Regions from separate parts of the Rhizobium sp. HT1-10 genome, predicted to be linked through region 2. Evidence: riboswitches for the same ligand, from Rfam matches in the RefSeq annotation. Region 2 holds a riboswitch; the other holds the start of a gene.
The links. A riboswitch is a leader RNA that binds a small molecule or an ion and turns the genes downstream of it on or off. The one in region 2 is predicted to bind thiamine pyrophosphate.
Positions count from the first base shown of each region.

Region 1 (14,545 bases), on a different contig from region 2:
CGGGGATGTTCGCGGGCCCCCATCTGGGCGCGCGGGTCGTTCTTTTGGACTTCCGAGACGATCTGCGGATTGGCCGATGGCGACACGTTCGGCTGATAGGTCTGGTCCATCAGCGACTGACAGCTGTTCAGCACCGTTGCCGCCGCCAGCAGCAGGGCAAAGCGCCGGCACGACACCACGGCGCCGCGCGTCCAGGTCTGGCGCAAGCGTCTTGCCGATCGTTCCATGCGCTGGGGCTGTTTCAGGATTTCGGTTCCGCTCGTCTCGTCTTCGGATAGGCGGGTATTCGGATCCTGCTGATCGTTTTCCCGCATGCTCAAACTCTGCATCCATCCCGACTGTCGGGCCCATTTTTTAGATAGTCTGCATTCTTTGCTCTAGCTGATTTCGGCCATTGTTGCATAGCGAGACTCTGCTTAATTGTGGCGTCGTTGCATTTTGGCAAGCATGCTGCGGATATTCCCTGCCGTGCAACACGTAAAATACGGCAAAAGTCGAGCGCCCGCGCGGCAGCTCCCTCAAATCTGCATGAATCGCTGCAGAGCGGGCAGATCCGTGGTGTCCAGGAAGACGTCGATCGGCGCGGAAAGGGCAATTTTCCCGCCCTCGATAAAGAGCGCGTGGTCGGCCAGCTGCCGGACCTCGCGGGGATCGTGCGAGACGATCAGAACCGTGTTTCGGCTTTCCCTGTGCAGTTCAAGGAGGAGATCGACCATACCGGCGCGCAAGCTCGGGTCGAGCGCTGCGAAGGGCTCGTCCAGCAACAGGATCGGCCGGTCGCGGATCAGCCCTCGGGCAAAGGCCGCCCTCTGCCGCTCGCCGCCGGACAGCGTGGCGGGAAGTCGCTTTTCGAAGCCTGGCAGGCCAACCCGCTCGAGCGCCTCGGAAATGCGGCGCCGGTCGTTGGCGTCTAGGCGCAAGGCGGGGTTCAGGCCGAGGCCGATATTCGTGAAGAGATCGAGATGGGCAAAGAGGTTGTTGTCCTGAAACACCAGCGATACCGGCCTGTCCGCAGGGCTCATCGCCGTCACGTCGACGCCGGCAAGGCGGATGCTGCCGCTGTCGGCGGTCTCGAAGCCGGCGAGCAGGTTGAGAAAGGTCGTCTTGCCGGAACCGGACGGTCCGGTGACGGCGATGATCCGCCCCTCCGGCAGGGTGCAGTCAAAGGCGAAATCGTGGCTGCCCAGCCGCAGCCGCACCTCAGACAGGACAAGATCGGAAGGAGACGTCACGGTGTGTTGCCTTTCTCGCGCTGCTCTCCCTGGCCTGCGGTTCCGGCCACCGTCAGCAGCAGGCAAAGGATGCCGAGAAGCAGGGCAAAGCCATCCGCGTCGTTGGTACGGTAGCTTCCGAGCCGGCTATACACCAGCCAGGGCAGGGTGACGAGATCGCCGGAGCCGAACAGCGCAACAGCGCCGAGGTCGCCCAGCGACAGTGCCATGGCAAAGGACAGAGCCGTCAGCAGCGGCTTGCGCAGCCCCGGCCAGTCGACGAAACGCAGGCGCGACAGGCCTGTGAGCCCGAGGCTGGCGGAGAGCCGGCCGGTGCGCTGGGTGTGAATGGCAAAGGCCGGCTCGACGACACGGATGACGAAGGGCAGCGCCATCAGCATGTTGATGCAGACGATGAGGCTTGCCGCGAACTGCGTCGGATCGCCAAACCGTCGCAGCGCCATGAACCAGCCTGTTGCCAGCACGATCGGGGGCGCCAAGAGCACGAGCGACGAGACCGCCCCCAGCGTCGAGCCGAAAAACCGCAGGCCGAGGTTCGCCCGCCGCCTGGAGGAGATGGCATAGCGGGCGCGCACGATCACCAGCGCGGCGAGGACGGCGAGCATCCCAGCGGCAAGCGCGATGGCGAGGCTTGTCAGCAACGCCTGCAGGAAGACCGGTTGGGTTACGAGCTTGCTAAGATCGGCTTCCAGGCCATGGGAGACGACGGAGACCAGCGGCAGGCCCACGAAGAGTGCGGCGCCGACCAGCAGCGCTCCGTCGGCAAAACGGGCCTGCGGACTTTGACCGTCGAGGCGGCGCGGCGGCCTACCGCTGGACACTCCGGCGTCCGCAGGTGCCGGCAGCAGCGCCATCACGGCAAGCACGCCGCCGGTGAGGGCGATCTGCAGCAGGGACAGCGCGACGGCACGGGCGGGATCGAAGTCGAACCGCAGCGACTGGTAGATGGCGACCTCGATCGTGGTTGCCGCCGGTCCGCCGCCGAGCATCAGCACCAGGGTGAAGCTGGTGGCGCAGAGCATGAAGATCAGTCCGGCAATGCCCGGGATGAGGCCTCGCAGCACAGGCCATTCGATGAAGCGGAAGACCGAGCCTGGCCGCATGCCGAGGCCGGAGGCCACCAGCCAGTATTCCGGCGGGACGCGTTCGAGGCCGGGCAGCATCAGACGCACGGCCAGCGGTAGGTTGAAGAAGACGTGGGCGAGCAAAATGCCGGACAGGCCGTAGATGCTGACCGGTTGCGCCAGACCCAGCGCCTGCATCGCGCCGTTGACGATGCCCTGCCGGCCCCAGATGCCGAGCAGGCCCATGGCGCCGATCAGCACCGGCAGGCCCATCGGCACCGCCATCAGCCGGATCATCCAGAGGCGGCCGGGAAAGCGGGGCTGGCGGGCCAGTGCCCGGGCGATCGGGATGCCCAAGACCACCGAAAGCAAGGTGGAGAGAACAGCCTGGAGAAGGGTAAAGCGCAGGATGCGCAGAAGATAGGGATCGAGTAGCGGCGCACTGTCCGTCGCCTCGATCCCGGCGGCGAGCAGGGCGCCGACGGCAAGGCCGATAAACAGCAGGATGCCGGCAAGGCTGATTGCCCCACCGGTCAGTGCCTGTTTTCGCTCGGGTGCCGTCAGCATCCAGGCTTTGTCAGTTGCCGCTGGTGGCGGTCAGCCATTCGTCGATCCAGGCCTTGCGGTTCTTGTCGACCTCGGCCGGGCTCATCAGGAAAGTCTTGGTCGGCACGACGAGCTTGCCGAAGGCGTCCGGCAGCGGCTCCGAGGTGGCGGAGACCGGCATCATCCAATTGTTGGTGGGGATGATATCCTGGAAGCCGGGGGTGATCATGAATTTCAGGAAGTCGCGGGCGAGCTCCTGGTTCTTGGACGTCTTCGTCAGGCCTGCCACTTCGATCTGGATGTAATGACCTTCCGAGAAGGATGCCGCCTGGTAGCGGTCGGTCTTGTCGGCGATCATGTGATAGGCCGGCGAGGTCGTGTAGGAGAGCACCATCGGTGCCTCGCCCTTGGTGAAGAGGTCATAGGCTTCCGACCAGCCGGGGGTGACCGTCAGGATGCGGCCCTTCAGCTTCTTCCACGCTTCCGCCGACTTGTCGCCATAGACGGATTTTACCCAGAGCAGAAGGCCGAGGCCGGGCGTCGATGTGCGTGGATCCTCGATGACGATCTTCTGGGTGGGATCGCCCTCGACCAGTTCCTTCAGGCTCTTCGGCGGGTTCTTGATGGTCTGGGTGTCGTAGACGACGGCGAAGTGGCCGTAATCATAGGGCACGAAGACATCGTCCTTGAAGTCGCCGGGCAGTTTCACGGCGGATGTGTCGATACCGGCGGGCTCGAACAGGCCGGTGTCCTTGGCTTCGTCGACGAGATTGGTGTCGAGACCGAGGACCACGTCGGCCTTTGTGTCCTTGCCCTCGAGCTTCAGGCGCGACAACAGGGCGACGCCGTCGGTGACGGCCACGTAGTTGACGGTGCAGCTGCAGGTCTTCTCGAAAGCGGCCTTGACCTTGGGGCCGGGGCCCCAGTCGGCGGTGAAGCTCTCATAGGTATAGACGGTGAGCGTCTTGTCGGCCGCCTGGCTGGCGGTTGCGGTCAAAAGGCTCGCGCCGGCCGCCAGAATCAGGCCGGCCATCCATGTCGTCAGTGATCGGGTGGGCATTGCAGCGCCTCCTCCTTGGTTGGTGTTGTCACGGAGAATAGGCGCTATGATTTTCGCGCGTCTAATCCCTCCGCCGGTGTTAACCGGATCAGGTTCCGCGGGTTGGCCGGTGAAGGCCTCTCAGCCAGATGTCCTGATGGACATAAGGCACCCCGTTAGAGCGACGAGAGATGTAGCCGGGCGGCCGGCCGATGGCAAGAGGGCGTTTCCCCTATTGGTAGCGTGCTTATGGCTCGTTACTCAGCGGCATGGGCGGCAGCCGACGGATCGACCTTCTGGATGGCGGTCGCGCCCGGCAACTGGACGTTCTTCAGGCAGATCGCCGTCACCAGGCCCACGAGGCAGATGCCGGCAGCAGTCAGGAACAGCGGGTTGAAGGCGGCGGCGTAGGCTTCGGCGACGGCCTCGCGGGTGGCCTCCGGCAGGCTCGCCATCATTTTCGGGGTCACTTCCTCGATATTGGCGATGCCGGGGATCGACAGGCCCACATGCAGCAAACTAGAGCCGATAATGGCGCCGTAAATGGAAATGGCGATCGAGGCGCCGCCCATGCGCGACAGGGTGACGGCACCCGTGGCGGCGCCGATGTCGCGGCTGGGTGCGGCGTTCTGGATGCCGATGACCGGCACCTGCTGGGCAAGGCCTATGCCGATGCCGTGCAGCAGCATCAGCGCGCCGATCAGGTAGACCGGCGTGCCGGCATGCACCTGCGACAGCGCCGCGAAGGCAATCATGCTGCAGGCGGCGCTGCCGATGGCGAAGGGCTTGTAGCGGCCGGTGGCCGAGATCAGCCGTCCGGCCGACAGCGAGCCGCAGACGATGCCGCCGGTCAGAAGAATGAACAGCAGGCCGGCGACGGAAGGCGAAAGTCCCGTCGTCGTTTGCAGGAACAGCGCGAAATAGTTGACCATGCCGATGGCCACGGCGCCGCTGGTCAGCGAGGTGATCAGTAGCAGCCCGAAGGTCGGGTTGCGAAACAACTGCATCGGCACGATCGGTTCCGGCGCGCGGCGCTCGATGAAGACCCAGGCGACGGCGCAGACGATGCCGACGCCGATGATGCCAAGCACGCCCGGCGACAGCAGCGAGCCGAACAGCTGCGTTCCGTCGGCGGCGAGCACGATGCAGGTGGTCGTCATGGCCAGAGCGATGGCGCCAGCATAGTCGATGCGTGGCTTGCGCGCGGGCTTGCGATAGGGGAGCATGGTAATGAGACCGGCGAGCACGATAAAGCCGATCGGAATGTTGACCAGGAAGATCGAGCGCCAGCCGAACAGGTCGCTCATCGTACCGCCGAGCACCGGGCCGATGGCGCCTGACGCCATCAGCACGAGGCTCGAATAGCTCTGGTAGCGGGCCCGTTCGCGCGGTTCGAACAGGTCGGCATTGATCGAGAAGATTGACACGAGGATGCCGCCGCCGCCCAGCCCCTGGAGGACACGGGCGGCAATCAGGGTGTTCATCGACACGGCGAGGCCGCAGATGGCCGAGCCAACGGTGAAGATGGCGATGGCCGTGATCATGACATACTTGCGGCCGAACAGATCGCCGAGCTTGCCGTAGACCGGCATGACGGCACTCAGCGACAGAAGGTAGGCCGAGCCGATCCAGCCAAAGCGCTCGAGATGGCCGAACTCGCCGACGATGGTCGGCAGCGCCGTTGAGACGATCTGGTTGTCGAGCATCGCCATGAACATGGCGACCATCAGGAATAGATAGAGGATCAGCCGCCGACGGGGATCCGTCACGAGGGGCGCAGGCGTGGTTTGCATGTCCATGATGAGTATCCAGCGAGAATGACCGACATATGTGCTAACAGCATATATCTGTCAAGAGCACTTTAATGCATTCTGCATGTTCAATTTTCCGAGAGGAGCTGTTACATTGGCTAGATGACATCAGTTGTGAAGACAGAAGAGCCGGCTTCAGACGCGACGCAGGAGGAGATGATCCTGCGGATCGGCCAGGTGATGACGCGCATGCGCCTGATGACGGGCCGCCGGATGATCAGCCGGCTGGCGATCCAGAACGTGGCGCCGGACCTGGAACTGTCGCATCTCGACGTGCTCGATGCCGTCAGGCGGGCAGAGGCCGCTGGCGAAGTGACTGTCGGCTCGGTCGCCGAGATCATGCGTATCGATCCGTCACGGGCGAGCCGCATCGTTGCCGAGATGGTGACGCGCGGCGTGCTGCGCCGAAAGGCTTCGCAGGCGGATGCCCGGCGCATCGTCGTCGTCATGACGGCGCTTGGCCAGCGGCTTCTGGCGGAAGTGCAGGCGCAGAAGCGGGCGCTGATCGGCGACATCGTCGGCGACTGGTCGGAGGCGGACCTCGAACTGTTCTCGCGGCTGTTCGACCAGTTCATCGGCGGCTTCGAGCAGGCGTTCAAGGCCCGCTACCGCGAATCGGAGGACTGAACCCCTCATTTCGCCGATGACGGGCTGCCGCTCTTCCCTATCGACCCGTGTTTGCGCTATGGGCTTGCCCATGACCTCATCCACCTTCACGATCCTGCTCGGCGGGGCGCTGCACCTGACCGAGCGGCTCAAAGCTGCGGTCGCGGATAGCCGCTTCATCGCAGCCGATGGCGGCATGCGCCATGCGCAGGCGCTCGGCGTGATGCCGGAGCTGTGGGTCGGCGATTTCGATTCCACGTCAGCAAACCTCGGCCTTGCCTTCCCCGACGTGCCCCGTCAGCCCTATCCGGCGGCCAAGGCCCAGACGGACGGCGAGATCGCCATCGAGGAGGCGATCCGCCGCGGTGCCCGGCGCCTGGTGCTCGCTGGCGCCCTGGGCGGGGAGCGCTCCGATCATGCATTGGCGCTGCTGCTCTATGGCGTCCATCTTGCGGAGCAGGGCTTCTCGATGCTGTTGACATCAGGCGAGGAGGAAGCGGTGCCGCTCATTGCGGGAGAGCTACAACTCGACCTGCCGGCCGGCAGCCTGTTCTCCGTCTCCGGCTTCGACGCCCTCGAGGGGCTGTCGATCGCCAATGCCCGTTATCCGCTCGCCGGTTTCCATTTGCCCTTCGGTGCATCCCGCACCATTTCCAATGTGGCGGAAGGTGCGGTCACCTTCTCGCTTTCGAGCGGCAGGGCCATCGTCCTTGCCCGCCCCTATGACCTTTCCGGAGTCTGACCCTTGGCCCCTCCCATTCTGAAACTCGACGACATCTTTCTTTCCTTCGGCGGTGCGCCGCTGCTGGCTGGCGCCAACTTCCAGGTCGAGCCCGGCGACAAGATCTCACTGGTCGGCCGCAACGGTTCCGGCAAGTCGACGCTGCTGAAAATCGCGGCCGGCATGGTCGAAGCCCAGTCCGGCGAGGTTTTCCGTCATCCCTCATCGACGATCCGCTATCTCGAGCAGGCACCTGATTTCGGTGACCACAAGACGGTGCTCTCCTATGCCGAGGAAGGCCTGACGCTGGGCGACGATCCCTATCGCCTGACCTACCTGCTGTCGCATCTGGGCCTGACAGGCGAGGAAGACCCGAACAGCCTGTCGGGCGGCGAAGCGCGCCGGGCGGCGCTCGCCCGCGTGCTGGCGCCGGAGCCTGACATCCTGCTGCTCGACGAGCCGACCAACCATCTCGACCTGCCGACCATCGAATGGCTGGAAGGCGAGCTGCAGAAAACCCGCAGCGCCATCGTCGTCATCTCGCATGACCGTCGCTTCCTGGAAAAGGTCTCGACAGCCACCGTCTGGCTCGATCGCGGCACCTCGCGTCGCCTCGACAGGGGCTTCGGCTTCTTCGAGGCCTGGCGCGACCAGGTGCTGGAACAGGAGGAGCTGGAACAGCACAAGCTCGGCAAGCAGATCGAGCGGGAAGAACACTGGCTGCGCTATGGCGTGACCGCGCGGCGCAAGCGCAACATGCGGCGCCTCGGCGATCTGCAGACGATGCGCGCCGACTATCGCGGCCACAAGGGTCCGCAGGGGTCGGTCAACGCCAATATCTCCGACGTGCAGGAATCCGGCAAGCTGGTGATCGAGGCCGAGCTGATCACCAAGACCTATGGCGAGCGCAGCATCGTCGCGCCCTTCTCGATCCGCGTCCACAGAGGCGATTGCATCGGCCTGGTCGGTCCGAACGGCGCCGGAAAGACCACGCTCCTGAAGATGCTGACCGGCCAATTGAAGCCCGACAGCGGCAAGATCAAGCTCGGCACCAATCTCGAGATCGCCACGCTCGACCAGAAGCGCGAGGATCTCGACCCGGAAGAAACGCTGGCCCATTATCTCACCGACGGACGCGGAGAAAGCTTGATCGTCAACGGCGAGCAGCGCCATGTCACCGGCTACATGAAGGACTTCCTGTTCGCGCCGGAACAGGCCCGCACGCCGATCCGGAAACTGTCGGGCGGCGAGCGCGCCCGGCTGATGCTCGCCCGCATCCTGTCGCGGCCGACCAACCTTCTGATCCTCGACGAACCGACCAACGACCTCGACATCGAGACCCTCGACCTGCTGCAGGAAACCGTCGCCAGCTTCGCCGGCACCGTCATCCTCGTCAGCCATGATCGCGACTTCCTCGACCGCACCGTGACATCGACCATCGCGCCCATGAACCCCGATGCGCCCGATGGCCGCTGGATCGAATATGCCGGCGGCTATACCGACATGCTGGAACAGCGCAAGGGCGTTGCCGACGAATTGCGCAAGGCGGCCAAGGCCGAAAAGGCGCGGACCTCCGGCGGCTCAAACGGCAGCCAGGGCGGCAACAAGGGCAAGGCGAAGCTCTCCTTCAAGCAGACCTACGCGCTCGAAAACATTCCGAAGGAAATCGCCAAGGCCGAGGCCGAGATCGCCGCGCGCGAACTGAAAATGTCCGATCCGAAGCTGTTTTCCAAGGACCCGGCAACGTTCAACGCGCTTGCCAAGGAAGTGGAAAAGCTCCGGGCCAAGGTAACGAAGATGGAAGAGGAATGGCTCGAGCTGGAGACGCTGCGCGAGCAGATGGGCGGATAACGGCCGCAAGCGGTTGAACACGCCGCACGCGATCCGAGCAGTATTCGTTATCTCGAATGGAACCATTGCCGTAGCGGTACATTGACCATGCGATTTCGACGTGGCGAGCGCGACAACTTACGGCGCCAGGCGATGTAGCTGTATCGTAGGGCTGACGCGGTAGGGCTTATGCCTTTGCCAGCCTGCTGGAGGTCTTGAGTGATGGACGAGAAGGTTCTGATCGTGGAGGACGAGATGCTGATTGCTCTCGACCTCGAATATATGGTGGAAAGCAACGGGCTGAAGGTTGCCGGCGTCGCCAACAGCATGGCGAGGGCCATGGCCGCCGCACCCTATGCTGACATCGCTCTGGTCGACGTCAATCTTTCCGACGGCCCAACCGGTCCGGCCATCGGCCGTATGCTTGCGGAGCAATACGGCATAGCCGTCATCTTCATGACCGCCAATCCGGAAGCCGTTGCCGGTGGCATTGCAGGCACGCTCGGCGTGCTGCGCAAGCCTGTGCAGCCTGGAATGGTTGCGCAGACGCTGAAATATGCGCTCCGCCGCATCTCGGGCCAGCTGGCAGCCGTGCCATCCGACATGCAGGTCTTCGCCGCCTGATCGCGATGACATTTGTCCGGCTTCAGAACAGGCCGGATTAATTCCATAGCATGCTGTCTTAATTCCCGAGCGCGCCGAGACCCGGTCTTCGGCCTATTACCGTTTCCGCAGGTTACAAATGCGGGTTGCGGGGCCTGTACTTGCTGACGAGCGCCTGGTTGATGTCCCTGGCGCCCGGCATGTTGGCGCTGCGGTAGACCGGCGGATCGCCCTCATCCGACAATCTGGCGGCGACTTCCGCAAAAATGGCATTCAGCAGCGTTGCGCCGATGGCCGTCGAGGCCGGGCCGACCTTGATGTCGCTGCCGGGCAGGTCCACCAGCGCATCGCCCGGCGGCAGACCGTTGTCGAAAACGATATCGGCCAGATCAGCCAGCCGCCTGCGGCCGTTGGCAATCGCCGTGGAGTAGGCGAGCGAGGTGATGGCGATGACCGTAGCGCCGATCTCGCGGCCATAATCGGCCGCCTCCGTCGGCGCGGCGTTGACGCCGGAGTTGGAGGCGATGATCAGCACGTCGCCGCGCTCCATCCGGTAGCGCTCGAGCACCGGGCGGACCAGCCCTTCGGTGCGCTCGTAGACCGAGCTGATGACCGCGCCCTCATGCAGCATCGCCGAGCCGACCAGCACCGGAATTGTGATTGCAAGGCCACCCGCCCGGTAATGCACCTCCTCGGCCAGCATGTGCGAATGGCCGGTGCCGAAGATATAGACTCGCCGATCCGAGCGCGCGGCCGCGCAGATGACGCGGGCGGCCTTGGCCATCGGCTCGGCAAGCGACTGGCGCAACGCCTCCATCCGGGCGATGACCTCGAGGAAATAGGCATCTGTGATCGCGGTCATTGCAGCATCTCCAGAAATGTCAGGCGGGTTTGCTGCCGATCCAGGTGGCAGTTGCCTCGATCCCGTCGTTGATGTGGACGAGGTCGGCGCGGGCACCCGGCGACAGGTGGCCACGGTCGGCCAGCCGCAGGAAGCGGGCGGGATAGGCGGTCGCCATGCGCAAGGCTTCCGCCAGCGGCAGCTCGAGCATGCCGACGCCGTAGCGGATCGTCGAGGCCATATCGATATCGGCGCCGGCCAATGTGCCGTCGGCCAGCACGATCTTCGAGCAGAAGTCGCCCGTCTTGCGATAGACGGTGCGGCCGTTCAGTTCAAAACTGTTGGCGTCGGAGCCAACAAGCGGCATGGCGTCTGTCACGAAGAACAGCCTTCCCTCGCCGCGCTTGGCGCGCAGGGCGATGCGCAGGGCGCGCGGATCGACATGGTGGCCGTCGGCAATGATGCCGCACCAGGCGAGCGGGTGGTCGAGCGCCGCCCCGACCAGGCCGGGGGTACGGTGGCCGAGCTGGCTCATGGCATTGAACAGATGGGTGACACCCCTCGCGCCGGCGTCGAAGCGCGCTTCGGCCTCATCGGCCGAGCAATCGGAATGGCCAAGGCTGACAATGACGCCGCCTTCGTTCAGCGCCTGCACCTGTCGCGGGGTGACCTGTTCAGCGGCGATGGTGACCAGCAGCGTGCCGATCGCCTCGCGCGCCCGGATGAAGCTCTCGACGTCGCTATCCTCGACGGGCCGCATCAGCTCCGGCAGATGCGCACCCTTGCGGGCCGGAGACAGGTGCGGGCCTTCGAGATGCAGCCCCACCACCCCACGTTCGCCCTTCACCGCCTCGATCGCGGCCTCGATCGCGTGCGTGGTTGCGCTGCCGACGTCGGTGATCAGCGTCGGCAACAGGGCGGTCGTGCCGAAGCGCCGATGGGCATCGGCAATCACATACATCGATTCCGGTGTCGGGTCCTCGTTCAACAGCCGGCCACCGCCGCCGTTCACCTGCGCATCGATGAAACCGGGCGACAACACGCCGCCATCAAGCTCGACATGCTCGGCTGCTTCCGGCCGGTCGTTACACGACGTAATCGCCTGGACCCGGCCGTCGCCGACGACCAGCGCGCTGTCTTCGTGAAAGCGCTCGCCGTCGAAGATGCGGGCGCCGGTAAAGACGGTATAGTCCATCACATCGTCTCCGTGACCTTCAGAAGATTGGCAGGCTTGTCAGGGTCGAAACCCTTGCGACGGGTGACCTGTTCGATCAGGCGGTAGTAGCAGAGCAGCGACACCAGCGGGTCCAAGAGGCCGTTGCCGGTCGACGGCATGCGCAGGTTGACGCCCGGCAGCGGTGTCGTCGAGAAGGATACGGCGGTTGCGCCGAGCTTGGCCAACCGCTCCAGTGCCTGGGCGTTGTTGGCAAAGGCTGCGTCATCGGGGGCAAAGGCAATGACCGGGAAACCGGGCTGCACCAGCCGCATCGGTCCGTGCATCAGTTCGGCCAGCGAAAAGGCCTCGGCATGCAGGCCGGAGGTTTCCTTGGCCTTCAGCGCCGATTCCAGCGCGATGGCGAAGGCCGGGCCGCGACCGCCGGTATAGAGCGAGCTGGCGCCGAACAGCACATCTTCCGCCGCCGCCCCATCGATACCCGCCGTCGCCGCCAGCGCTTCCGGCAGCCGCGACAATCCGTCCCGCAAGCTGCCGCTGTCGGCGATCGCGGCTGTCACGGCCGACAAGGCCGCAACGGCCGTAATGAACGATTTGGTGGCGGCGACGCTCTTCTCCGGTCCGGCATGCAGGTCGAGAACGATGTCGGCCTGCTGGGCGAGCGGGCTGTCGGTGACGTTGACGACGGCGATGGTTGTTGCGCCGCCCGTCTTCGCGGCTGCCTGCAGCGCGATGATGTCAGGGCTGCCGCCGGATTGCGAAACGGTGAAGTGGACGCCGCCCTTCAGATGCAGGGGCGCGCCGTAGACCGAGGCGATCGACGGTCCGATCGAGGCGACCGGCACGCCGCAGGAAATCTCGAACAGATATTTGAAGAAGGTGGCAGCGTGATCCGAGGAGCCGCGCGCCGCCGTGGTGATGACCGAGGGTCTCGCCGTCGAGAACAGTCTTGCGATCTCGGCAAAGACCGGCCGCTCCTTGTCCAGCAGATCAGCCACGACCTCCGGCGACTGGCCGGCTTCGGTTAGCATCAGGGATTGCGTCATAGGTCATCTCCAATTTTCAGCTCGGCAACGAAGTCATAGGCGTCGCCGCGATAATGCGATCTTGTGTATTCAACGATCCGCTGGTCGGCCAGGCGCGAGATGCGCTCGATCAGCAGCGCCGGGGCCCCCGCCTGGACGTTCAGCGTCGTCGCCGATGATGGGTCGAGGGTGACGGCGGTCAGGCGCTGAAGGGCGTGCACAGGCCGAAAACCATTGGCGGTCAGGGCGTCATAAAGCGAGCCTTCGCCGGCCGCCTGCTCGGCCAGAAATTTCGTCGGAATGACGGAGCGTTCTATGGCAAGCGGCAGGCCGTCGGCCAGCCGCAACCGATCCAGACGCAGCACCGGCTCGTCGACACCGAGCGCCAGAAGGAAGGTCTCCTCGGGGGAGGGCTCGGAGACGGTGCGCGACAGGATGCGCGCCGCCGGCGAGCGGCCGCGTGAGCGCATGTCGGCGGAAAAGGACGAGAGGCGCCAGAGCGACTGCTCCATGCGCTCGACCTTCTGGGAGACGAAGGTGCCGCTGCCATGGCGGGATTCCAGCGTGCCCGAGGTCAGGAGGTCGCGATAGGCATTGCGCACCGTCACCCGCCCGAGCTGCAGGGCCTCGGCGAGATCGCGCTCGGCCGGCAGGGCTGCCCCCGGCTTCAGCAGGCCTTCCTGGACGAGGCCAGCGAGCGCCAGCGCCAGCCGCTTGTACAGCGGACCGCTGGCCGCCGCATCGCGTAGGCCCCGGCCATTCAGCTCAACGATCAAACTGGTTCTATCCATAGATCCAGACTAGAACCTATGTAGAACCAATTTGCAAGTGTCGACGTGAAAAAACCGGCCAAGCGCTGCTCGGCCGGTTTGCTCGGTGGCTCGGCTCAGTTCTTGCTGAAGATGTAATCGGTTTCCTGGCGCAGCACTTCGCCGGGATGAAGCGCTGCATTCGGGAAGCCTGGCTGGTTGATGGCGTCGGGCCAGATCTGCGTCTCCAGGCAGAAACCGGCGAATGGCCCCATCTTCTTGCCGTCGATGCCGGGCACCGGCACATCGAGCTTGAAGCCGGCATAGAGCTGGACACCGGGCTCAGTGGTGCGCACTTCCAGCGAGACGCCGGAATTGATGCTGCGGGCCAGAACCACTGCGCGCTTGGCGACATGCGTGCGCGACAGGCAGAAATTATGGTCGTAGAGAACCTGCTCGCTGCCGACGAAGCGCTTCATCGGCGCCATCTCGCGGAAATCGAAAGGCGTGCCGGCGACGGGGGCGATTTCGCCGGTCGGAATCTGGCGTTCGTCGGTGGGGAGATAGTGGTCGGCGGCAATCATGATGTCGTGGTCGAGCGCATCGTCGCGGCCATCGAGATTGAAATAGGCGTGCTGGCAGACATTGGCGACGGTCGGCTGGTCGCTGGTCGTCTCGTAGGTCACCGACAGCTCGCCGCTGCCATGCACCCAATAGGTCGCCTGGATCGTGCAATTGCCCGGATAGCCACCGCGTCCATCGGGATCGACGATCTTGAGCACGACGCGGTCGGACGCGTGCTCGACGATCGTCCAGTTGCGCAGTGCAATGTTGTCCTTGCCGCCGTGAAGGTGGGTGGTGCCCTTCTCGTTGAGGTCGAGCTGGTAGTCCTTGCCCTCGAGGGTGAACCTGCCATCGGCAATCCGGTTGGCGCAGCGGCCCGGCGTCGCGCCGAAATAGGGCGAATAGAGCGGGTAGTTCTCGAACGTGTCGAAGCCGAGCGTCAGGGAAGGGCCATGGTTTTCGAGCCGCAGGTCCTGGATCACGGCACCCCAGGTAATGACGTGGGCGGTCAGCCCGCCGCCCTGTATCCTGACACGGTGGACCGTTTCGCCGTCCGCGGTCTTGCCGAAAACGTCTCGCTGCAAAGTGCTGTCCGTCATTTGCTCATCCCATCTGGCTATAAAGTGAGGCCCCGACCCTGCCTCCATTCGCTGTCATCCGCAACCCGCGAACTGGGCGAAGCCTGTCGGGACTCTGTCGAAGTGCTTATTTTTGCTCGCCGATTTTGGCCATATCATAAG
Region 1 is NZ_JBCEBQ010000002.1:210,210-224,754, reverse strand. It holds gene VH564_RS06145 (M48 family metalloprotease) at 1-227, opposite strand, end outside; gene VH564_RS06140 (ATP-binding cassette domain-containing protein) at 519-1,232, opposite strand; gene thiP (thiamine/thiamine pyrophosphate ABC transporter permease ThiP) at 1,229-2,863, opposite strand; gene thiB (thiamine ABC transporter substrate binding subunit) at 2,874-3,902, opposite strand; TPP riboswitch at 3,951-4,067, opposite strand; gene VH564_RS06125 (MDR family MFS transporter) at 4,139-5,680, opposite strand; gene VH564_RS06120 (MarR family winged helix-turn-helix transcriptional regulator) at 5,795-6,319, shown strand; gene VH564_RS06115 (thiamine diphosphokinase) at 6,390-7,040, shown strand; gene VH564_RS06110 (ABC-F family ATP-binding cassette domain-containing protein) at 7,044-8,870, shown strand; gene VH564_RS06105 (response regulator) at 9,072-9,473, shown strand; gene VH564_RS06100 (SIS domain-containing protein) at 9,586-10,314, opposite strand; gene nagA (N-acetylglucosamine-6-phosphate deacetylase) at 10,334-11,488, opposite strand; gene VH564_RS06090 (SIS domain-containing protein) at 11,488-12,513, opposite strand; gene VH564_RS06085 (GntR family transcriptional regulator) at 12,510-13,283, opposite strand; gene VH564_RS06080 (aldose epimerase family protein) at 13,379-14,404, opposite strand; gene metA (homoserine O-acetyltransferase MetA) at 14,511-14,545, opposite strand, start outside.
Region 1: linked by a shared signal. The riboswitch ahead of thiB (thiamine ABC transporter substrate binding subunit) and the one ahead of VH564_RS18505 (YkoF family thiamine/hydroxymethylpyrimidine-binding protein) in region 2 are both predicted to bind thiamine pyrophosphate.

Region 2 (14,545 bases):
CACGCAACAGCGCACGGTAGCGTTCCTGACTGCCGCGCAGGTGCCGGCGCATGGCCGACCTTGCAGTCTCCTCGTCGCCGGCGGAGATGGCCGAGACGATCTGCTGATGCTCGTCGTCGATCAGCATGATGTAGGTTGCCTGGTCGGCCTCATGTTCTCCGTCGCGCATGGCGGCGCGGGGAATGATGCGCGGTCCGATCATCGACAGGAATTCACGGAAGCGCAGATTGTTGGTGGCTTCCGCGATCGCCAGGTGCAGCGCGAAATCGGCCTCACTGGTGGGGACGCCAGCATCCAGGCAGTCGCGAACGGCATGGTGGCGCTCGAAGATCGCCTCCTCTTGCGCAGGCGAGCGACGCAAGGCGGCGAGGCCGGCGGCCTCCACTTCCACGGCCGTTCTAAGCTCCAGAAGCTCGATAACCGAGGAAACGCGGGCCTGATCGAGATTTCCGAAGGTGGGGATCTGCGATGCCGGCGGCTCGAGCACGAAAACGCCTGCGCCCTGTTGCGCCTCGACCAGCCGGTCGGCGCGCAGGGCGGCGATGGCTTCGCGCACGACGGTTCGGCTGACGCCATGAGCTTCCGTCAATTGCGCCTCGCTCGGCAGCTTGCTGCCCGGCGGGAACTGACCGGCGGCGATCGCCCGTCGCAAGGTGTCGCTGAGGCGCGCCACCAGTGTCTGCGACTTTGCTTCTGTCTGTGACTTCGGCTGTATGGCCACGACCGCGTTTTCCTTAACTATTCGCTGCAAGACGTCTCTGCCGCAAATCCGTATATCAAGTTGACGACATACGCCATGGCGAAGCTGGATCGTTGACGCTAATCTCTCAACATGTATGATGAGTTGATCAAGCTGATCCGTGCATGGGAGGATGGATTTTGAAACGATTGTTGGTGACGGGTGCGGCCGGAGGATTGGGCCGCGCGATGCGCAAACGCGTGGCATCGATGGCGGAGACAATCAGGCTCTCGGATATCGTTGATGTCGGCGACCTCAATGCGAACGAGGAGAAGGTGACCTGCGACCTCGGCGACGCGGATGCGGTTGATCGCCTTGTCGAGGGCTGCGACGGCATTCTGCATCTTGGCGGCATTTCAGTCGAAGACAAGTTTTCAAAGATCCTGAATGCCAACCTGCTCGGGCTCTATAACCTCTATGAGGCTGCGCGGGCCCACGGGCAGCCGCGTATCCTGTTTGCGAGTTCCAATCACACCGTCGGCTTCTACCGGCAGGATCAGCATATCGACAGCGAAGCACCGATGCGGCCCGACGGTCTATACGGCGTCTCGAAATGCTTCGGCGAGGCGCTGGCGCGCATGTATTTCGACAAGTTCAGCCAAGAGACCGCCCTCGTCCGGATCGGCAGCTGTATGGAAAAGCCGACCAACCACCGTATGCTGTCGACCTGGATGTCCTATGACGACTTCGCCAGTCTGATCGATTGCGTGTTTCGCGCGCCGATGCTGGGTTGCCCGATCATCTGGGGCGTGTCGGACAACGACAGCCGCTGGTGGGACAATTCCGCCGCCGCCTTTCTCGGCTGGCGTCCGAAGGACAATGCCGAGCGATTTCGCGCAGAACTCGATGCGGCCGGCCCACGCCCTGGCCCCGATGCGCCGATCGCCGTTTACCAGGGCGGGCAGTTTACCCAGGATCCGATCTTCGAAGAGGATTGAGCAAAGCGCGGTGGCCGGATGCGCCATGCTCGAAGCAACCTTCCGTGATGGCGTTCGTTCTCCCTTATCAGCCGGAAAGCCGGCTCTTTCATAAAGGAGATAGCCATGTCGAACGTTGCCAAGACAGGCGGAAGCCAGCCGAACGATGCCACCACCGCCAACACTTTCGGGCAATCGGTGGAAAGCCAGGCGCAGATTGCCGATGCGGCAAAGCTTGCGTCGCCTGCTGTCGAGCCCGGCGAGCGGCTGAATGTTTATCGCCTGGTACCCACGGCTGCCGCTGACGATCCCCGCTGGGGGAACTCCCCTTATCAGGGCGAAGTGGTCGTGGCGGCCCGCACTTCAGGAGATGCCCGCATCGTTGCGGCATCTGCGGAACTCGACTTCATGCAGACGGCCGCCGCGCCTGCCGCTGATGTGACGACGTCCAATGCCAGCGCCTTCAGGAGCGACAAACTCTATACGGTTATCGAGATCGACCGTAATCGCGCGGATGTCGCGCGCGGTGTGCTGGAGGGCACCCTCTTCCAGGATACGATCAAGCCGGCGACGCTCTAATGCGACGTGATCGGCCCGGCCGCTTCCGTTGTGGAGCCGCCGGTCTGAAGGCGTGCAACGGGGTAAGGCGTGAACGCTACTTGCTTGTCACCCGCACGGCTCCTGCTTCACCGAAGCTGCGCTGAACCACGGCAATCTGGTCCTTGGCTATGTCGGCAGAGACCTCTATCTCCCCGGCGAGCGCACCATCGTCGCGCGCGCCATCCTCGTGTGATGCATCGCCGCCCGATGGCTTAGAGCCGACCGTGTTCTCAGCGGTGGTCGACTGAACGAAAATGTCCGGCCGGCGAATGCCGTGCTGCTGCACCAGGTGCTCGATGGCAAGGTCGGCAGCCTCCCGGGTCTGAAAGAGCGCCTTGATCGTTGTCGTGCTGTCGTCTGCCACATGTCTCTCCTGTCGTACGCTTTCTGACTAACGTCGCCGGAGCCAAGTGGTTCAAGGTGCATTGGTGTGGATGGACAGGTAGACAGGTGGCGGAACAGGAAGGCCAGTTCTAACCGGGCCTCCCTGCCGCCCCTTTGTTTCGTCAAGTAGCGACGAAGTAGCTGCTGAAATCGGGCAATTCGGCGAGTGGCTTGGCATCCGCGCCCTTCAGCATCCCCGCCTTGAACAGATAGGCGCCGATATCTTTCATCTTGGCGGGATCGATGGTGCCGATGACACCCTCGACGCTGCGGAAGTAGTGCCCGTCGATCAGCGTCTGCAGCGAGTTGCGCACCAATGCACGATCCGTGAGGGAATCACTGTTGGCAGCGATCATCAGGTCGGTTGCCTGATCGGGATTGTCGACGGCAAATTGGTAGCCCTTGCGCGTGGCTTCGACGAAGGCGTGTGCCTGGGACTTGCGATCCCGCAGGAACTGGCCGCTCGACGCGATCAGCGTCGTCTGTTCATCCGGAACGCCGTAATCGGCATAGCGGAAGGACTGCTGCTTGATGCCCTTCAGCTCAACCTCGACACCTTCCCAGGTGGCAACCTCTAGCGTGAAGTCCACGGCACCGCTGTCCAGCGCCTGATAGGCCGAGGTGCCGAGCGTGATCGTCTCGAACTCGCCCTTGCCGCCGTCGGCGCGAATGATCGAGCCGATCAGGGCATTCTCCCAGGCACTGCCGAAGCCGCCGTAACGCCGCCCGTCGAGGTCTCGCGGCCGGGTTATGTCAGGCCGGTCGGCATTGGCGATGAGCCGGCCGGTTTCCGTCTGAACGACAGCATAGGTACCCACAAGATCGGCTCCGGCGGCATGCTGGGTCAGCAGACCGATCGAGCCGACGATGCCGAAGTCGGCGACATGATTGGCGACCAGCGTCCCTGCCGACGTATCCGAATAGGGCAGGATTTCCACCTCGATGCCGGCCTCTTTGTAGAAGCCACGGTCGCGCGCCACGAAGAGCCCGATATGGTTGCTGTTGGGCGTCCAGTCCAGCGCAACCGTGACCTTTCCCGCGTCAGCCGCCGTGGCTTTGAGGGGCAGAGCCTGGAGCGCAAGCCCGGCCATGGAGGCAAGCGTGGCGCGGCGGGTGAGCATGGGCAATTTCATGGTTTCATGTCCTCTGTGAGGTTGAGCAAGGTTTCAAGAATGGAATGTTCGATCGCCGCCGCCTCGGCGCCGGCGGTGCCGCCGAGCACGCGCGGCCGCGCAAGCGGGATATCGACGACCCGAATGATTTCGGCCGGCCGTGGGGACAGCAGATAGATGCGATCCGACAGGGAAACCGCCTCCCGGACGTCGTGGGTGACGAGCATTGCCGTCCAGTCGTGGCGCATCCACATGCCCTCGAGCCAGCGCTGCATGCCGGCCCGTGTCAGGGCATCCAGAGCGCCGAAGGGCTCGTCGAGAAGCAGCATCGGCCGTTCCTGCACGATGGTGCGCAGCAGGGCCGCCCTTTGGCGCATGCCGCCCGAAAGCCCCGCCGGATAGTGTTGCTCGAAGCCGGCAAGGCCGAATTCCGCAAACAGCGGCTGGACGCGGCTGCGCGCCTGCTTTCGGCTCATGCCCTGCACCTCGAGGCCGAGCGTCGTGTTGTCGATGATGCTGCGCCAGGGCATCAGCGCATCGCGCTGCGGCATGAAGGCAAAGGCCGGAGAGGCGTCGCCCAACATTTTTCCATCGACGCGGATCTCGCCGGCATCAGGGCTCTTGGTGCCGGTGAGCAGCCGGAACAATGTCGATTTGCCTGCACCCGATGGACCGAGGATCGAGACGAATTCGCCGGGCTTTACGCTGAGCGAGATGTCTTTCAGCACTTTCATGCCGTCGTAGCTGCTGGCGATGTTGCGGATTTCGAGACGCGGCGGGATCATCGCTTGCGCTCCTTCGTTGCCCGCGACCACGGCATGACGAGATAGGCGGCCAGCAGCGACAGGCCGAATAGCAGGAGTGTCAGGACAGAGCTGACCATGACCCCGGCAAGCACCAGGTCCGGGCGAAAATTGTTCTTGGCGCTGAGGATATAGATGCCGAGACCTTTGGCGGCCCCCGCATATTCGGCGAAGATCGCTCCGACCACGGCATAGGTGATGGAGATGCGCAGGCCGGCGAAGAAGTATGGCAGCGCCGACGGCAGGCGCGCGAGCAGGAAGCGCCGCCATTTCGGCGCCGCCATCGAGGCCAGGAGCTGCTCTATTTCCTCTTCCGTCGAGGCATAGCCCTGGGTGAGCGCCACCAGCATGGGGAAGAAGGTGACGAGCGCCACCAGCAGGATCTTCGGAACGAGCCCAAAGCCGAACCAAAGCACCACCAGCGGCGCGATGGCGACCAGCGGCAGGGTCTGGCTGATGATGAAGATCGGAAACAAGGCCCGCCGCAGCGGTTCCGAGAAATCCACCGCCACCGACAGCACGAATGCCGCCACCAGCGACAGGGCAAAACCCATCAGCGTTGCCATGAGCGTCGGAAGCGTGTTGTCGGCCAGCGCCTGCCTGTATTGCCATGCTTCGGCAAGAACGCGGGAGGGGGCGGGCAGGGCGGTCGGCGAGATGCCGGACAGTCGCGCATAGGCCTCCCAGGCCAGGAACAGAAGGGCGATCGAAATCAACGCGGGCAGACCGCGCTCAAGCTTGGCTCGCATGACAATATCCAGGCGTATTCAGGGAAGAGCGGTCGCTGGCGTCAGTGCGCCGACGGGCTGTTGGCCGAAACCGTCAGGTCGATGGTGACATGGCCGGCGGGCGGCCCGAAGCGCACCAGTGCCTCTCCGACCGTGGCGAATACCGCTGCCGCGTCACCGCTGAGCTTGGTGCAGAAATTCTTAGAGCGGCTGAAAACACCCGACGATTTTAGGAAATCGATGCAGCCATAGATCTCGTCCATGTGCTGGTCGATGCCGAGCGTATAAAGCGACAGCTGTGCGGATGTGGCCTGGCCGGAGAGAGGGGCGGAGGCGACGGTTGCCAGCGCCTTGGCCTTGCGCTCGGCCAGCGGTGCCATCGGGCCGGTGAGTTCCGGCGTCTGGCACATGGGATCGTCCGGCTCGCCCGGGCAGCCGCGAGAGATGGTCGCGTGCAGGACGCAATGCTTGCCGCTCGCGGCAGCTGCGACGAAGAGATCGCGCATGGCTGCAAACACGACGTCGGGCGTGCCGACCAGCAGCGTCGAGAGGTCGTCGGTCTCAATGCGCAGCCGTTCCCGGTAGGGATCGAGTGCACCAAGGGCCTTGGTGATGACGGCGACGAAATCGTCGGTCATCGGATATAGGGAAATCTGCGCGCCTGAAAACATTGCTCACCTCGCTCCGCTGGCATTATCCAGATCAGCTTGAGGGTCCGTGGTCATGCGACCACATCTCAGCCCCGGCATTTCGGAGCACCCCTGTAATGGCCACCGGTAGAACAGAGCTTGGCGGGAATTGCAAGGCGTCTGTAAAACAAAATCGGCTTGATGGGATCGATTGCCGGCGCCAGCCGATCCGCCGGCCACCCTTCCGTTTCGGCAAATGCTCCGCGACCGGCTATGGTCGATAGCCAAAATCTTTATGGCTTTTTTATTCCGGACCCCGGTCTTCCGTCTCGAACCTTTATGCGGATCGGGTGCATATCCTGGTTGCGGGAAACGCGTGTTTCCTCGCCGGATGAGAGCCCTGTGGCTCCCTGCTTTTCGAAAACTGGAAGGACATGCGCGCGATGGATATCGCCATGCTTGCCATCGTCATCATCTTTTTCGGGCTTTGCTTCGTCTACACCAAAGCCTGCGACCGTCTCTAGGAGAAGTAACCCATGCTGTTCGATTACATCTTGAGCGGTGCGGTGACCGTCTTCCTGACCGTCTATCTCACCTATGCCCTCATTCGCCCCGAGCGCTTCTGACCTGCCCAGCGCCGGGTACTGAAAGATAACCCCATGACCCTCAACGGATGGCTCCAGATCCTGCTCTTTTGCGGGATCGTCCTCGTGCTCGTCAAACCGCTCGGCGGTTACATGACCCGCGTCTTCGCGGGCGAGCGCACTTTTCTCTCCATCGTGCTCGGGCCTCTCGAGCGCGGGCTTTACCGCGTTGCCGGCACCAGCGAACGCGAAGACCAGCACTGGACGTCCTATGCGTTCTCGCTGCTGATGTTCAATCTTCTTGGCGTCTTCGTGCTCTACGCCCTGCAGCGCTTGCAGGCCGTCCTGCCGTATAACCCGGCCGGCATGGCCGCCGTGCCGTCGGACCTGTCGTTCAACACCGCCACCAGCTTTGTCACCAATACGAACTGGCAAAACTACGGCGGCGAAAGCACGATGTCCTACCTCACCCAGATGGCAGGCTTTACTGTTCAGAACTTCCTGTCCGCAGCAACCGGCATGGCTATCGCCATTGCCCTGATCAGGGGGTTTTCTCGCGCTTCCGGAAAGGCGATCGGCAATTTCTGGGTCGATATGACCCGCTCCACCTTCTACATCCTGCTGCCGATCTGCATCGTCATGACGCTCGCCTTCGTCTATCTCGGTGTGCCGCAGACGCTCGGCCCCTATGTGACCGCGACGACGCTGGAGGGCGCGCAGCAGACAATCGCTGTCGGCCCCGTTGCCTCGCAGCTTGCCATCAAGATGCTCGGCACCAATGGCGGCGGCTTCTTCAATGCCAACTCCGCTCATCCCTTCGAAAACCCTGACGCGATCTCCAACCTGATCCAGATGGTATCCATCTTCGCCATCGGTGCGGCCCTGACCAACGTCTTCGGGCGGATGGTCGGCAACCAGCGCCAGGGCTGGGCGATCCTCGCCACGATGGGCATCCTGTTCCTCGTCGGCGTCGGCGTGACCTACTGGGCTGAAGCTGCCGGCAACCCGCTGATGCACGCCTTCGGTCTTGGCGGCGGCAACATGGAAGGCAAGGAAGTGCGCTTCGGCGTGGTTCTGTCCTCGCTGTTTGCAGTCATCACTACGGCCGCTTCCTGCGGCGCGGTCAATGCGATGCATGGCAGCTTCACGGCACTCGGCGGCCTCATCCCGCTCATCAACATGCAGCTCGGCGAAGTGATCGTCGGCGGCGTCGGCGCGGGCTTCTACGGCATCGTGCTGTTCGTGATCATCGCGATCTTCGTTGCCGGTCTGATGGTCGGTCGCACGCCGGAATATCTCGGCAAGAAGATCGAGGCCAAGGAAATGAAGATGGCCATCCTCGCCATTCTCTGCCTGCCGACGGCCATGCTGATCTTTACGGCGATTGCCAGCGTCCTGCCGAGTGCGGTCGCTGCGATCGGGACAGCCGGCCCGCACGGCTTCTCGGAGATCCTCTATGCCTACACCTCGACGGCCGCCAACAACGGCTCTGCCTTCGGCGGCCTGTCGGGCAACACGCCCTGGTACAACGTCACGCTCGGCATCTCGATGCTGATGGGTCGCTTCCTGGTCATCATACCCGCTCTCGCCATCGCCGGATCGCTGGTCGCCAAGAAGCGCGTGCCGTCATCGGCAGGCACGTTTCCCACCGATGGTCCCCTGTTCGTCGGCCTGCTGGTCGGCACGATCGTGATCGTCGGGGGTCTCACCTTCTTCCCGGCGCTGGCGCTCGGACCGGTGATCGAGCACCTGATGATGATCGCTGGCCAGACCTTCTGAGGCCAGTCCGATGATCCTGCGACACATGCTTCGCAAACGTACACGCTCCCGCTCCGGCTCGCCGGCGCGGGAGCCGGCCGGGACGACCCGGGCCACGGACGTCATCCTGATGATGATGGCCATCCTGCTGGTCGCGCTTGCCGCCTTCAAAATCCTTCACGGCTGACCGGCCCATCCGATCACGCTTCCTCTTTCGCTGGAGTCTCTCAATGAGCCAGGCAAAATCCGCGAGTATCCTCGATAGTCGCATCCTTATTCCCGCCATCGGCGGGGCGTTCGCAAAGCTGAACCCCCGGACGCTGTCCAAGAACCCGGTCATGTTCGTCGTGGCAACTGTCTCGCTCCTGACGACCGTGCTGTTCATCCGCGATCTCCTCACCGGCGGCAGCAATCTCGGCTTCTCGCTGCAGGTCAACATCTGGCTGTGGTTCACGGTGCTGTTTGCCAACTTCGCCGAGGCCGTTGCCGAAGGCCGTGGCAAGGCCCAGGCCGCCTCGCTGCGCAAGTCGCGGACGGAAACCCAGGCCAAGCTGCTGCAGGGTGGCAGCCGCGATGCCTACATCATGGTATCGGGCACCAGCCTCAAGGTCGGCGATGTCGTGCTGGTCGAGGCCGGCGATATCATCCCGTCCGACGGCGAGGTGATCGAAGGCGTTGCCTCCGTCAACGAGGCGGCAATAACAGGCGAATCCGCCCCCGTCATCCGCGAATCCGGCGGCGACCGCTCGGCCGTCACGGGCGGCACGCAGGTGCTCTCCGACCAGATCCGGGTCCGCATCACGGCTGCTGCCGGCTCGACCTTCATCGACCGAATGATTGCACTGGTCGAAGGCGCCGAGCGCCAGAAGACGCCGAACGAGATCGCCCTCAACATCCTGCTCGCCGGCATGACCCTGATCTTCGTGTTGGCGACAGCCACGATCCCTAGTTTTGCGTCCTATGCCGGCGGCTCGATCCCGATCATCATTCTGGTCGCCCTCTTCGTGACCCTGATCCCGACGACCATCGGCGCGCTGCTCTCGGCCATCGGCATCGCCGGCATGGACCGGCTGGTCCGCTTCAATGTGCTCGCCATGTCCGGCCGCGCGGTCGAAGCGGCTGGCGACGTCGACACGCTGCTGCTCGACAAGACCGGCACGATCACGCTGGGCAACCGCCAAGCAACTTCGTTCCGTCCGGTTCGCGGCGTCACCGAGCAGGAACTCGCCGATGCGGCCCAGCTGGCCTCGCTTGCCGACGAGACGCCGGAAGGCCGCTCCATCGTCGTGCTCGCCAAGGAGAAATACGCGATCCGGGGTCGCGACATGACGGCTCTGTCCGCCACCTTCGTCCCCTTCACGGCCCAGACCCGCATGAGCGGCGTCGATGTCGATGGCTCGTCGATCCGCAAGGGTGCCGTGGACTCCGTGCTCGCCTATGTCACCGGTGCCGGCGCCTCCGCTGGCAGCGCCGGCCATGATGTCGTGCGTGAACTGCAGGCAATTGCCGACGAGATCGCCAAGTCGGGTGCTACCCCGCTCGCCGTTGCCCGCGACGGCCGCTTGCTCGGCGTCATCCAGCTGAAAGACATCGTCAAGGGCGGCATCCGCGAGCGTTTTGCCGAACTGCGCCGCATGGGCATCCGCACCGTCATGATAACAGGCGACAACCCGATGACGGCAGCAGCGATCGCGGCCGAGGCCGGCGTCGACGACTTCCTCGCCCAGGCGACGCCCGAGATGAAGCTGGCGCTGATGCGCGAGGAGCAGGCCAAGGGCAAGCTCGTCGCCATGTGCGGCGACGGTACCAACGATGCCCCGGCACTCGCCCAGGCCGATGTCGGCGTGGCGATGAACACCGGCACGGTGGCTGCCCGCGAAGCCGGCAACATGGTCGACCTCGACAGCGATCCGACCAAGCTGATCGAGATCGTCGAAATCGGCAAGCAGTTGCTGATGACCCGTGGCGCGCTCACCACCTTCTCGATCGCCAACGACATCGCCAAGTATTTCGCCATCATCCCGGCCATGTTCATTGCCTTCTATCCGCAGCTGAAGGCTCTGAACATCATGGGGCTGGCCTCGACGCAGAGCGCCATTCTTTCGGCGATCATCTTCAATGCGCTGATCATCATCGCCCTGATCCCACTGTCGCTGAAGGGCGTCAAATACCGACCGATCGGTGCCGGCGCGCTGCTCAGCCGCAACCTGCTCATCTACGGCCTCGGCGGTGTCATCGTCCCCTTCATCGGGATCAAGGCGATCGACATGATCGTCACGGCCCTTGGCCTTGCCTAAGCCGGCGCGTCCGCTGCCGCCGGTTTCTCGTCTCAACCCAACCAGGAGTTCATCAAAATGCTGAACCAGCTCCGCCCCGCCATCGTCATGATTGTCGCCACCACCGCCTTGACGGGCCTTCTCTATCCGCTGGCAATGACCGGTGCTGCCCAGGCGCTGTTTCCCGCGCAGGCGGCCGGCAGCCTTGTCGTCAAGGATGGTAGAGTCGTCGGCTCGAGCCTCATAGGCCAGGCCTTCGCCAGCGACCGCTATTTCCACGGGCGCCCGTCGGCCGCCGGCGACGGCTATAATGCTGCAAGCTCGGGCGGCTCCAACCTCGGCCCGACCTCGAAGAAGTTGATCGACCGCGTCAAGGCCGACTACGAAGCCGCCAAGGCCACCAACCCGAACGCCGAAGTGCCTGTCGACCTCGTCACCGCTTCCGGCAGCGGCCTCGATCCAGCGATTTCCCCTGAAGCCGCATACTTTCAGGTGCCGCGCATTGCCAAGGCTCGCAACTTGGACGAAGCCAAGGTAAAGACGTTGATCGACAACGTCGTTCAGGGCCGCGAGCTCGGTATCCTGGGCGAGGCGACAGTGAACGTCCTGGCCCTTAACCAGGCACTCGACGCCCTGGCGACGTGACAGGAATAGGGCTTAAAGGACCCATGGCAAAGGCCATGCGGGAAAGAACGACGTAATGTCTGCAGGCGACCGCGACCCAATGCTGAGACCTTCACCCGACGCCCTCCTGGAGAAGGCGAAGGCCGAGGCGCGCGGTCGCTTGAAGATATTCCTGGGCGCGGCGCCTGGTGTCGGCAAGACCTACGAGATGCTCCTGTCCGGCCGGGCAAAGATTGCCGATGGCGTCGATGTCGTCATCGGCGTCGTCGAGACCCACGGCCGCAAGGAAACGCAGGCGTTGATTTCCGGGTTCGAGATCGTTCCCCGGGTGAAGCTGCCCTACAAGGGCCAGCTGCTGGAGGAAATGGATCTCGACGCCATCCTCGCCCGCCGGCCGGACTGGGTGCTGGTGGACGAACTGGCCCATACCAACGCCGAAGGCAGCCGCCATCCGAAACGCTACCTCGATGTCAAGGAACTGCTCGACCGCGGCATCAACGTCTACACCACGCTGAACATCCAGCATGTCGAGAGCCTCAACGACGTCGTTTCGCAGATCACCCGCATCAGGGTTCGCGAGACGGTGCCTGACTCGATCATCGACATGGCCGACGATGTCGAGATCATCGACCTGACGCCGGACGACCTGATCAAGCGCCTGCACGACGGCAAGGTCTATGTCGCCAAGACCGCAGAGCGGGCGCTGACCAATTATTTCACGCCGGGCAACCTGACGGCGCTGCGCGAGCTCGCGCTCCGCCGCACCGCCCAGCGCGTCGATGACCAGCTGTTGACGCATATGCAGGCCAATGCGATCGCCGGGCCCTGGGCTGCCGGCGAACGCATTATCGTCTCCGTCGACGAAGATCCGCGCTCGGCATCGCTGGTGCGCTACGGCGCCCGGATGGCGTCGCGGCTGCGGGCGCGCTGGTCGGCTGTCTATGTCGAGACTAACCGCTCCATCAACCTCACCGAAATGCAGCGCGACACGATCGCAGCGACGCTGAGGCTCGCTGAGCATCTGGGTGGCGAGGCGATCACCCTCCCGGGGCGGGGTGTGGCGGAGGAGCTGCTGCAGCACGCCGCCGCAAACAACGTTACCCACATCGTCACCGGTTCGCCGTCCAAGCGGCGCTGGCGCGACAGTTTCACCGCGTCGGTCGCCGACCAGCTGATCCGGGGGGCCGGCGATGTCAGCGTGCATGTCATATCCGGCAACGACAAGGATGCGCCTGTCGCTCCCCGTGGTGTTGCGAGCGCCGCCGCCGCGACGTCCTTCGACCTCAAGGCCTACCTTCTTGCGACAGGTTATGTGGCCATAACACTGCTCTTCGGCGCGGCTTTGGATCAGATACTCGATGTGCGCAATCTGGCGCTTGTCTTCCTGATGGCGGTGCTGACCTCGGCCGTTATCCACGGGCTGCGGCCGGCGCTTTATTCCTCCGTTCTCGGATCGCTGGCCTTCAACTTCTTCTTTCTGCCGCCGCGCTATACCTTCACGATCAGCGACCCGGAAAGCGTGCTGGCACTGTTCTTCTTCTTCGGCGTTGCGATCATTGCCAGCAACCTGACCGCCACGGTGCAGAGGCAGGCCGCCGCCGCCCGTCACCGTGCGCGCACGACCGAAGATCTCTATCTCTTTTCGAAGAAACTGGCGGGAACGGGGACGCTCGACGACGTGCTCTGGGCAACGGCCTTCCAACTCGCATCGATGCTCAAGGTCCGGGTCGTGCTGCTGCTGCCGGAAGACGGAACGATCGCGGTGCGGGCCGGCTATCCGCCCGACGACACGCTCGACGATGCCGACATCGCGGCGGCGGGTTGGGCCTGGGAGCATAACCTTGCCGCCGGCCGCGGCGCCGATACCCTGCCCGGCGCCAAGCGGCTTTATGTACCGCTGCGCACCGGCCGCTCCGCTGTCGGCGTCATCGGCCTCGACAGCGACCGTCGCGACGGTCCCCTGCTGACGCCCGAGCAGCAGCGTCTGCTCGATGCGCTCGCGGACCAGGCCGCCCTGGCGATCGAGCGCATCCAGCTGGTCGGCGACGTCGACAGGGCGAAGCTCACGGTGGAAGCCGGCAGGCTGCGCTCGGCCCTCTTGACCTCGATCTCGCACGACCTGAAGACGCCATTGGCCGCGATCCTCGGGGCGGCCGGGACATTGCGCGATTACCTCGATTCGATGACCGAGGAGGATCGCACCGACCTGCTCTCGACAATCGTCGACGAGTCCGAACGGCTCAACCGGTTCATCGCCAATCTCCTCGACATGACGCGCATCGGCTCGGGTGCGATGCAGCCCAACAGCGCACCCAATTTCATCGAGGATATCGTCGGCAGTGCGCTTCGCCGCAGCGCGAAGATCCTCATTCACCACCAGATCGATCTGGATATCGCCGCCGACCTGCCGATGGTGCGGGTCGATCCGGTGCTGCTCGAGCAGGTGCTCTTCAACCTCCTCGACAATGCCGCCAAATACGCACCTGAGGGGTCGACCATCGATCTGAAAAGCTGGGCCAATGCCTACAACGTCTTCGTCGAGATTTCCGACGAGGGTCCGGGCATACCGGCAAACGATCTGGAACGAGTGTTCGATACCTTCTACCGCGTCGGCAAAGGAGATCAGGTGCGGGCCGGCACGGGGCTGGGCCTTTCGATCTGCCGTGGCTTCGTCGAGGCGATGGGAGGAACCGTGACCGCCGCCAACCGGCAGGACCGCCAGGGAGCCACCTTCACCATCCGTCTGCCTCGGGCCAATGACATCCCAGAACTGGAAGACCTCAAATGACAGGCGCGCCCATCACGATCCTCGTCGTCGACGACGAGCCGCCAATACGCCGCCTGCTGCGTGTCGGCCTGACAGCGCAAGGCTACGATGTCGTCGAAGCGGCCGATGCGGCCGCGGCCGCGCGCCAGGTGAAGAACGATCCGCCGGATCTCATCATCCTCGATCTGGGACTGCCGGACAAGCCGGGTCATCAACTGCTTCACGAATGGCGGGAGGAGGGGGTGACGATACCGGTTGTCATTCTTTCCAGCCGTACCGACGAGGCGGGAATCGTTCAGGCCCTGGAGACCGGCGCCGACGATTACGTGGCCAAGCCGTTCGGCGTCAACGAGCTCGCTGCCCGCATCCGCGTTGCCCTGCGCCATCGGCTTCAGCAGCAGGGCGAAAAGGCGATCTTCCAGACGGGCGGGCTCACCATCGATCTCGTCAAGCGCATCGTCAAGGTGGATAATGTCGAGGTCAAGCTTTCGCCCAAGGAATACGACATCCTTCGCGTCTTGGCGCAATATGCCGGAAAGGTGCTGACGCATCAGTTCGTTCTGAAGCAGGTCTGGGGCCCGGCGGCCGACGTGCAGTATCTGCGGGTCTATGTTCGGCAATTGC
Region 2 is NZ_JBCEBQ010000007.1:266,198-280,742, forward strand. It holds gene VH564_RS18470 (FadR/GntR family transcriptional regulator) at 1-721, opposite strand, end outside; gene VH564_RS18475 (NAD-dependent epimerase/dehydratase family protein) at 880-1,677, shown strand; gene VH564_RS18480 (hypothetical protein) at 1,783-2,235, shown strand; gene VH564_RS18485 (hypothetical protein) at 2,312-2,620, opposite strand; gene VH564_RS18490 (ABC transporter substrate-binding protein) at 2,763-3,767, opposite strand; gene VH564_RS18495 (ABC transporter ATP-binding protein) at 3,770-4,537, opposite strand; gene VH564_RS18500 (ABC transporter permease) at 4,534-5,304, opposite strand; gene VH564_RS18505 (YkoF family thiamine/hydroxymethylpyrimidine-binding protein) at 5,346-5,954, opposite strand; TPP riboswitch at 5,945-6,056, opposite strand; gene kdpF (K(+)-transporting ATPase subunit F) at 6,449-6,538, shown strand; gene kdpA (potassium-transporting ATPase subunit KdpA) at 6,572-8,275, shown strand; gene VH564_RS18520 (hypothetical protein) at 8,301-8,441, shown strand; gene kdpB (potassium-transporting ATPase subunit KdpB) at 8,485-10,551, shown strand; gene kdpC (potassium-transporting ATPase subunit KdpC) at 10,609-11,175, shown strand; gene VH564_RS18535 (DUF4118 domain-containing protein) at 11,231-13,942, shown strand; gene VH564_RS18540 (response regulator) at 13,939-14,545, shown strand, end outside.